DNA from 2 places in the Psychrobacillus psychrodurans genome. Region 1 is predicted to be linked to the other one. Evidence: riboswitches for the same ligand, from Rfam matches in the RefSeq annotation. Region 1 holds a riboswitch; the other holds the start of a gene.
What was found. A riboswitch is a leader RNA that binds a small molecule or an ion and turns the genes downstream of it on or off. The one in region 1 is predicted to bind S-adenosylmethionine.
Positions count from the first base shown of each region.

Region 2: linked by a shared signal. The riboswitch ahead of ACQCPR_RS18290 (acyl-CoA dehydrogenase family protein) and the one ahead of ACQCPR_RS02845 (methionine biosynthesis PLP-dependent protein) in region 1 are both predicted to bind S-adenosylmethionine.

Region 1 covers NZ_CP189791.1:576,109-581,089, forward strand. Annotated here, with positions in the region: gene metC (cystathionine beta-lyase) at 1-1,106, opposite strand, end outside; gene ACQCPR_RS02845 (methionine biosynthesis PLP-dependent protein) at 1,106-2,224, opposite strand; SAM riboswitch class I at 2,307-2,413, opposite strand; gene ACQCPR_RS02850 (C4-dicarboxylate ABC transporter) at 2,499-2,699, opposite strand; gene ACQCPR_RS02855 (TetR/AcrR family transcriptional regulator) at 2,919-3,479, shown strand; gene ACQCPR_RS02860 (DUF2798 domain-containing protein) at 3,532-4,047, shown strand; gene ACQCPR_RS02865 (TIGR00266 family protein) at 4,137-4,943, opposite strand.
Region 2 covers NZ_CP189791.1:3,694,486-3,699,466, forward strand. Annotated here, with positions in the region: gene ACQCPR_RS18280 (FAD-dependent oxidoreductase) at 67-1,404, opposite strand; gene ACQCPR_RS18285 (catalase) at 1,565-3,601, opposite strand; SAM riboswitch class I at 3,764-3,864, shown strand; gene ACQCPR_RS18290 (acyl-CoA dehydrogenase family protein) at 3,969-4,981, shown strand, end outside.

The DNA.
Region 1 (4,981 bases):
AATCCAACTGAAAAACGTAGTAAACCATCTGTTATTCCGCGTTTATCTCGTTCCGACTTGGGCATCGCGGCGTGAGACATTTGAGCTGGATGGGAGAGAATGGATTCAACTCCGCCTAGACTTACCGCAAATACAGGAATTTTAACGTTTTCAACAAATGCCTTAGCGGTGGATTTATTCGGTAAACAGAAGGAAAGGACAGCACCAGCACTACTCGACTGTCTGTTATGCGTTTCGTATCCTGGATGAGTGGAAAGTCCAGGGAAAAAGACATTCTCCACCAAATCATGCCCATTTAGATAGTTTGCTATTTTTTGGGCAGACTGAGCGGATTTTTCAAAACGGACATTTAATGTTTTGATACCTTGAATGAGAGAAAATGAATCTTGCGCACCTAAAATAGCACCAAATGAGTTTTGGATAAATGCTAAACGCTTACCTAACTCCTCGTCTTTTGTAACCGCAAGTCCTGCAATAATATCGCTATGCCCAGATAAAAATTTTGTTGCACTATGTAAGACGATATCAATTCCTAAATCTAATGGACGCTGATATAACGGTGTCATAAATGTATTGTCTAAGAAGGTTAAACAAGCATTGGATTTTGCAAGCTCCACGACAGCCATAATATCAGTAATACCTAAGCATGGATTCGAAGGTGTCTCGATGTAAATCAGTTTTGTATTAGATTGCATTGCACTTGCAATGGCTTCCACGTTCGTAAAATCTGCAAAGCTGTGCTCAATTCCAAAACGAGGCAATACTTCTGTAACAAAACGAAAGGTTCCACCGTATACGTCTTCTGTAATAACGATATGATCGCCTGAAGACAAAAGCATAAATGCAGAAGAAATTGCCGCAATTCCTGATGCAAATGCCAATCCTCTAGTACCCCCCTCTAATTCAGCAATCGTTTTTTCGAGTGCATCTCTCGTAGGATTTCCCGATCGACTATAGTCATAAGGTCCAAAATCATCAAAGCTTTCTTGATGGAAAGTGGAGGATAAATAGATAGGAACATTTACAGATCCAGTTTTTATCTCCGAATCTCCGCGTGTAGAGGCAACAATTATACTAGTCTCCAACGACTCTTTGTAATCACTCATTAATTATGACCTCGCTTTTCTAATGTATTTAATACTTGTTTTAAATCTGCGATTAAATCTTCTACTTCTTCAATCCCAACCGAAAAACGAAGGAGACTATTATCAACGCCTCGTGCATTCCGTTCCTCTTCAGGTATATCGGCATGTGTTTGTGTAGTAGGATACGTGATAAAGCTCTCTACACCACCAAGACTTTCAGCAAATACAATCAGTCTCAAATTCTTTAGGAAAGGAGCCACCCATTCGCTTTTTTGTAAACGGAAGGATAACATCCCGCCAACCCCTGGATATAATACATCCTTAACAGCAGGTTCCTGTATTAAAAATTCAGTAATTCTTTTTGCATTTAAATCATGCTGCTTCATACGTAGATGAAGTGTTTTTAATCCTCTTATTAACAACCAAGAATCGAAAGGAGAAAGGACAGCACCTGCAGCATTATGGTTGACTTGCAATTGTTCACTTAGCTCAGTACCTTTTGTGACCACCAATCCTGCAAGTACATCGTTATGTCCCCCAATATATTTTGTGCCACTATGGATGACAATATGGGCACCCAATTCAATAGGTCGCTGTAAATAAGGGGTTAAGAATGTATTGTCTACGATTAACAATAGATTATGCTCTTCTGCTATATCCGCAAATAGCTGTATGTCTATTTCCTGCATTAAAGGGTTAGTGGGTGTTTCGATAAATAAGGCTTTTGTATTTTCTGTTATTAATGCTTTTACTTCTTCAGCTGATTCAAATTTTGTATAAGTAGTACGGATATTATATGAATCTGCGTACTGGTTGAATAATCGGTATGTACCACCATACAAATCATCAGGAGCAATTAACTCATCTCCTGACTTAAAAAGAGATAAAACCAATTGTATTGCAGCCATACCAGAACTACAGGCAAAGCCAGCGTCTCCACCTTCTAACTTTGCAATTCCTTCCTCTAAAATAGCTCGTGTCGGGTTCTTAGTTCGTGTGTAGTCGTATCCTGTAGACTGCCCAATCCCATTGTGTTTGTATGCTGTGGAGAGATAAATGGGGGGATTTACCGCCCCGGTTTTTTCATCACTATGATTTCCCAATTGAACTAACTGTGTATCAATACTGTTTTTTGGCATAATTTTTCATCCTTTACAATTAAAATAAAAAAGAGGATTCTCTAATAAGAAGAGAACCCTCAAGTAAATATCGAAGTTTGTCTTCTTATCTTCAAGACGTCATACGTCTATTGGAATTAGCACCATACCTAAGCGTGGCTGGTTGCTGAGACATCTAAGGGCCAATCCCTCCGTCTCTCTGGATAAGAAAAAATATATGAAATTATCAAAATTTTAAATTTAAATAATCTTAACACTTAGTGGCTATTAATACAATACGTTTTTTTGTTTCAAGTTATGACATAAATGTCAGTATTAAAACAATTACTCCGAGTATTAAAGATATCCACCCTACAACTAACTTGTGAGAATAAGCTAAAGCTACCAGTCCTAACAGAACTGCACCAGCACCTAGCCAAAGGGGAGCATAAAAGAAACCAAGTACCCCTAAGACTATACCCAACAAACCAACCCATAATCCTGTAGAAGAATCCAACATCCACACCTCCCATCCTATAATGTAGGAACTCCAAGAAGCAATGTCCCTTTACATATTATATGAAGGGTATGGAGGAGGGGCATAAACAATCTGCAGATTCATTGCAGAGATGGGCTCATAATGCTGGTCTTTTATTAAATAAACAAAATATTAGAATGTAGCTTAAAATTTGTTATAATTACAAACAGACCCGTTGGTATGTTAGGAGGAATAGCTATGGATACTAAATCACTCTTGATTGAAACTGCTACAATTCTTTTTCAGGAAAAAGGTTACAAAACTGTAGGACTCAATGAAATTTTAAAAGCTAGTAATGTTTCAAAGGGTGCTCTTTATCATCACTTTCCAGATGGCAAAGAAGAACTCTTGATAACTTGTTTACACGCTTTAAAAGAAGACATAACCACAGATATTGAAGCTATTTTTAGTAAGCATCTTACAACTAAGGACGCCATAATTTCAACGATTGATACTTTAATAAATAGCTTTGAAAAAAGAGGTACTATTACTGGCTATACATTTAGCAGTATTGTTAGTGAAATGGCAACAATGAGTGAACCAGTTCGCAAAGCGTGCAGTGAGTTATATGAAAATATTGAACGCATCTACTGTGCTAAGCTATTATCCGATGGTTTTTCGGATGAAACAGCTGTCTCTGTATCGTTATTGTTGACTGCTTCGATTGAAGGGGCCATGATGCTTTGTTTAACGAAACAATCTACGAATCCTTTAAAAACAATTGCAGAACTATTACCGAACTTGTTGGAGAAGCTATAAAAAATGGAATTTAAAGCGAAGGTCTTTACTAAACTTTGAGAGGAAGAAAAAAATGCATCAAGAAAACAGACTACCAAGAAATGCAAAGGAAGGCCTATTATTCGGCACAATTATCTCAACACTTACGGTTATATTCATGACCTCCTTAAATATCATTCTCTCTTTTGGAGAATTTAACGGAGAAGTTGCTTTAACCATCTTAAAAGCGCTACCGATTATTTGGGTTATTGTTATGATTATTGAACCAACTATTTTTGGACGTATTGCAGAAGCACTAGTTAAAAAATTCACTAAGCCTACGGATAGCTTCAACTCCAAAATTTTATTCCGAATTCTTTTTACCGTATTAGGGATGTCTGCAGCTATGACACTTATTGGTGATATTATAGGAAATGGCTTTAGAATGGAAATCTTCAGCAACTGGTTAACGAATTGGCCGCGTAACTTCGCAATCGTACTTATTGCAGAAAGCTTAGTAATTCAACCTATTGCCCGTTTTGCAATGGTAAAATTACATGAATCTCAAGATGGAAAAGCTCAAGCAAAAGCTGTTGTAAGTACAAAATAACTAACAAAAACGCTCAGACATATTTTGTCTAAGCGTTTTTTCTTTTCACTATAACTAAAACATCAGCAGACATTGTTCAATATCTGTTTCTATTTTCCACCCAGTAGGTCAAATAATCCTCCTGCTATACTGCCTTCACCTTTTGAACCACCACCTGGTGTTTGAGGGGCAGCAGCAAATACTTTACTAGCTAATCTGCTAAATGGAAGTGATTGAATCCATACGGTACCAGGACCACGAAGGGTAGCAAAAAATAATCCTTCTCCACCAAATAAGGCTGTTTTAACTCCCTTGACCATTTCGATATTGTAATCTACATCCGCAGTCATTGCTACGAGACATCCAGTATCTACTCGTAAAACCTCGCCTTGCTGTAGTGATTTTCTATGAATAGTTCCCCCTGCATGCACGAAAGCAAGGCCATCACCCTCAAGTTTTTGCATAATGAAACCCTCACCACCAAAGAAACCTGCTCCTAGCTTACGTTGAAATTCAATGCCAATCGTAACCCCTTTAGCTGCTGCTAGAAATGCATCCTTTTGACAAATAATTTTTCCGCGGTATTGGCTTAAGTCCATAGGAATAATCTTTCCAGGGTAAGGTGATGCGAAGTAGACATGTTTTTTGCCACTACCAGTATTGGTGAATGTTGTCATGAATAAACTCTCTCCAGTAAGCATACGTTTACCTGCACCCATTAATTTACCCATAAGTCCGCCACTGCTACCACCAGATCCTGATGAGCCATCGCCGAAAATAGTTTCCATTGAAATACCGTCTTCCATCATCATTAAGCTGCCTGCTTCTGCAACAACAGTTTCTTTTGGATCCAATTCAATTTCTACAAATTGCATATCGTCTCCATATAGTTTGTAGTCTATTTCATGGTTATTCATAATCATGCTCCTCCTAAATTGTTATTACCCAATTATAC
Region 2 (4,981 bases), 890 kb from region 1:
TTCGCTAGTTACTAATTATTTTTTTTAGTATATGCAACAAAATGGAAATAGTCAACATTACTTTTTTTATTTCTTTACAGTATTTCGTTTTGCCAATTGCTGTAACGGATCCCAAACTCCATTAAACGGAGGAGCATATGCAAGGTCAAGATCCAATAACTCAGAAAAGGTCATTTGATGATAAAGAGCTGTTGCTAATACATCAATTCTTTTATCTACACCATTTCCACCAATAATTTGGCCACCTAAAAGTTGTTGGTCACCAACACTGTAGATCAGTTTTATATGCATCGTTTCCTTGCCCGGATAATAGCCTGCGATGTCCGTTGATTCCTGAACATGGACTTCATATGAAATACCAAGCTTTTTTGCTTCTTTCTCTGATAAACCTGTTTTTCCAAGTGCCAAATTAAAAAATTTCATGATGGATGTGCCAACTATACCTTTAAACTCTGTCCGTTGACCAATCATATTTAATCCGGCAATTCTCCCTTGTTTATTTGCAGTAGTTCCTAGAGGGATATAATCATTCAATTCTTTAATACGATGAAAATGAGTTGCACAATCTCCCGCCGCATAAATACTATCTAAATTCGTTTCTAAATGATTATTAACTACAACTGCCCCATTTAGTTGCATTTCAATGCCAGTTCCCTTTAAAAATTCAGTTGTTGGTTTAACTCCGACAGCCACTAAGACTAAGTCAGTTGGATAACTCCCTTTGTCTGTTATAACCGTATTTACCCGATTAACTCCCTTTAACGATTGAACTTCTTCATTTAATAATACTTCTATATTATTTTCCTTTGCATGCTCATGTATAAAAGATGCTACATCGTTATCAAATATACCAGCAAGCTGATTGCTTCTTTGAATAATTCGCACCTTTTTCCCAATACCCACAAAGTTCTCTGCCATTTCTAGCCCGATGTATCCCCCACCAATTATTGTAACTTGCTGGACATTTTCTAAATCTGAGATAATCGCCTCTGTATTTGGAATCGTTTTAATCGTATGAATCCCTAATAAATGACCACCATCCCATTTTGGGATAACTGGGGTCGCACCAGTTGCTATAAGTAAACGATCATAATTTAATATAAAATTTTCCCTAGTTTGTAAGATTACCCCTGATACAGTTTTATTTATGTGATCCACCTTCGTCACTTCGTATCCTGTTTTTGCATCAATCCCATACTTACTTCGGAACATTTCTACACTTCGAGCTATTACATCTGTTGAAGAAGGAACATGCTTTCCGACTACATAGGGTAATCCACACTGCCCATAGGAATAGATATGCCCTTTTTCTAGCGTTGTAATCTGAGCGTCTGGATCGTTACGTACAATTTCCATAGCTGCACTCATCCCAGCTGCATCTCCACCGATTATTACATAATGCATGAAATTTCCCCCTCTGCTTTTGCTTCTCCTCAGTATCTGTAAACCTCTGTCTATATTATACACAAAGAAAAATGGTCAAAGGTTATCTCACTAACACTATATAATTTATATTCTATGTAAAATGGGCATGTCCTAATAGTTGGACATGCCCACTTGATATTTATACTGCTCTGTTCCAGAATCGATGCGTAGCAATAGCTTTTAAGAAACTGTCCACGAAACTTTTCCCAGATTCTTTGGAGAGTACACCAGCTTGACCAGTAAAGTGAAGATTGTCGACTAGTTGCTCACCACTAAATGTAGCGCCAATCGGTTTAAAATGTGCATAAGCTTCCTTGATGAAATACGTAGCCTCTTTTTCAAACATAGCTGTTTTACCATGTAAACTTGCTACATATACCGCATCAAATAATACCGAATCAGCTGTTAAGAAAGTATGGTCTACTGGCAGCAACGTCCCATCAGCTCCAACAACTGATCCATGATGATCACTCACTATTTCTGGCATTGTTCCGCCTGCTTTTAAATCTGCTAGAATTGTAGGTAAATCCTCTTCAAACCCTTCTCCAACTAAAACAGCTATTTTTCTAGTATGTGGCTTCATAAAAGTATTTAACTGACTAAGTGCCGGGGAAGATTTTGTAGTAGTTGTAGTACTCACACCTTGCACTACAAGTCCTAAATTTTCCGCTACCTTATTCGATAAATCCAAATCAACTTTCGCGAACATCTCTAGAACTTGTTGACGAACAGTCAATTCTTTACACTTACCAAGTTCGAAACTAAATGCGCTAATAATATGTTCTTTTTCTGGATTACTCATGCTATTCCAAAATAACTTAGCTTGCGAAAAATGGTCTTTAAAGCTCTCACTTCGTGCACGAACTTTTCGAGCATCTATCTTCTCCTGATAATGCGAATACCCACCTTCAGCTTCACTAACAGGTATCGGAGTATTCCCAGCAAGAGAGTTTTTATGATAGCTCACTCTTCCCACATTAATCGATTGTCTTCCATATCCATCACGCTGGTTATTGTGGAATGGGCAAACAGGTCTGTTTATCGGTAGCTCATGAAAATTAGGACCACCAAGACGGATTAATTGTGTATCTGTATAAGAAAATAATCGTCCTTGAAGTAGTGGATCATTTGAGAAATCTATTCCTGGTACAACACTTCCTGGATGGAACGCAACTTGCTCAGTTTCAGCAAATACATTATCTACGTTACGATTTAATGTCATCTTCCCTAAAATTTTTACTGGTATCTCTTCCTCTGGCCATAGTTTAGTAGGATCCAAAATATCAAAATCAAATTTAAATTCGTCTTCCTCTGCGATAAGTTGGACTCCAAATTCATACTCAGGATAATCCCCATTATCAATCGCATCATATAGGTCACGACGATGGAAATCCGGATCTTTCCCATTTATCTTTTGTGCTTCATCCCATACAACTGAATGGGTACCAAGTAGTGGTTTCCAATGAAATTTTACAAAATGGGATTTACCTGCCTCGTTAATGAAACGAAATGTATTTACACCGAACCCTTCCATCATACGAAAGCTACGTGGTATAGCCCTATCTGACATTGTCCACATGATCATATGTGCCGTCTCCTGATTGTTAGCAACAAAATCCCAAAACGTATCATGTGCAGTCGCAGCCTGCGGAATTTCATTGTGTGGCTCTGGCTTTATAGCATGCACCAGGTCTGGAAATTTAATAGCATCTTGAATGAAAAAGACAGGAATATTATTTGCTACTAAATCATAATTTCCTTCTTCCGTATAAAACTTAGTAGCGAATCCTCTAGCATCGCGAGCTAATTCACCAGATCCACGTGAACCTGCCACAGTAGAAAACCTTACAAACACTGGAGTCTTTGTGCCAGGTGTTTGTAAGAACTTTGCCTTCGTAAATTCACTTGCTGATTCGTATAATTCGAATTCCCCATGAGCTGCATAACCTCTAGCATGTACTACTCTTTCTGGTATGCGCTCATGATCAAAATGCGTCATTTTTTCACGAAAATGGAAATCTTCTATCAAAGTAGGACCTCGTTCTCCTGCTTTTAGAGAAAATTCATCTTCAGATATTTTTAGTCCTTGATTCGTAGTCAATGCTTGTCCTTGATCGTCCACACGGAATTTTTCTAATTGTTCATCTTTGCTATTTCCAGTTACTTTCTTATCCAAACAAACTCCTCCTCTACTTATATCTACACTATTGTTTATACCCTGAATGACAGTTCAAAAACCCCTAAAATAGAATCAAACACTTAATTCATACTAAATCGATAAGAATTACTATTGACTTCTTGCAGATTAAGTAGTACGATTATTCCCACAACTCCATACTACTTATTAAGAGAAGCTGAGGGACTGGTCCGATGATGCTTCAGCAACCGCCACTTCTATGGTATGGTGCTACTTCCAGCAAGAAACTTGAGAGATAAGTGTACATAAAATTACTTACTCTTTTGATTTTCAAAAGGGTTTTTTATTTGCATTTAAAACCAACTTAACACATAGGAATAATTAAAATCAAAAGGAGACGACAACTGTGAATAACTTGTACATCAAAACGGAAAAACAGCAGTATTGGATCAATCAGTTATATGAGTTAGAAGAAAAATTTAAAAGTAAATCCGCCGAAATTGATGAACAATCTATTTTTCCAAAAGAAAACGTGGATGATTTGATCAATATCGGATATGCAAGCCTTACACTACCCGAATCGTATGGTGGTAATGGATTTTCTGTATACGATATGGTTCTTTTACAAGAAACACTTGCTAGCTTTGATGCCAACACAGCCCTATCAGTAGGTTGGAGCTTAGGTGTTGTTGGTGAACTATTTGAAAACAAACTTTGGAAAAAAGAGAAACTCGACTTTTTTGCAGCAGAAGTATTAAATGGCGCACTCATAAATCGTTCTGTCAGTGAAGCTCAAACTGGAAGCCCAACGCGTGGGGGTAGGCCTGGAACTATAGCCATAAGAAAAGGAGATTCTTGGGTACTAAATGGACGTAAAATATTCACGACCGCATCCCCTGTACTATCCTACTTTTTAACATCTGCATGGATTGAGGAAAAAGAAAAAGTTGGTTTCTTCCTTATTCCTCGCAATACAGCTGGCCTTTCCATTGAAGAAACCTGGGATGTTGTATCCATGCGAGGAACGAGTAGTAATGACTTAGTATTGAATAACGTAATCGTTCATGAGTCAAATCTAGTAGAGCTCCCCGAGTTCGCAAGTGGTGGAAAGATTAATGGGTGGCTATTACATATACCAGCGACCTATCTCGGAATCGCACAGGCAGCAAGAGACTACGCAGTACAATTTGCCAATACCCATTCACCAAATAGCTTGAACGGATCTATTGCACAGCTGCCAAACGTTCAACAGCTTTTAGGAGAAATAGATTTAGAGCTTACGAAGGCAAGATTAGTCATTTATGGAGTTGCTACTTCCTATGACAATGATGTTACAAAAGAACTACTTTCTAATGAAGTAAGCGTGGCAAAGCATATAGTCACTAATTCAGCCATCACTATTGTTGATAAAGCAATGCG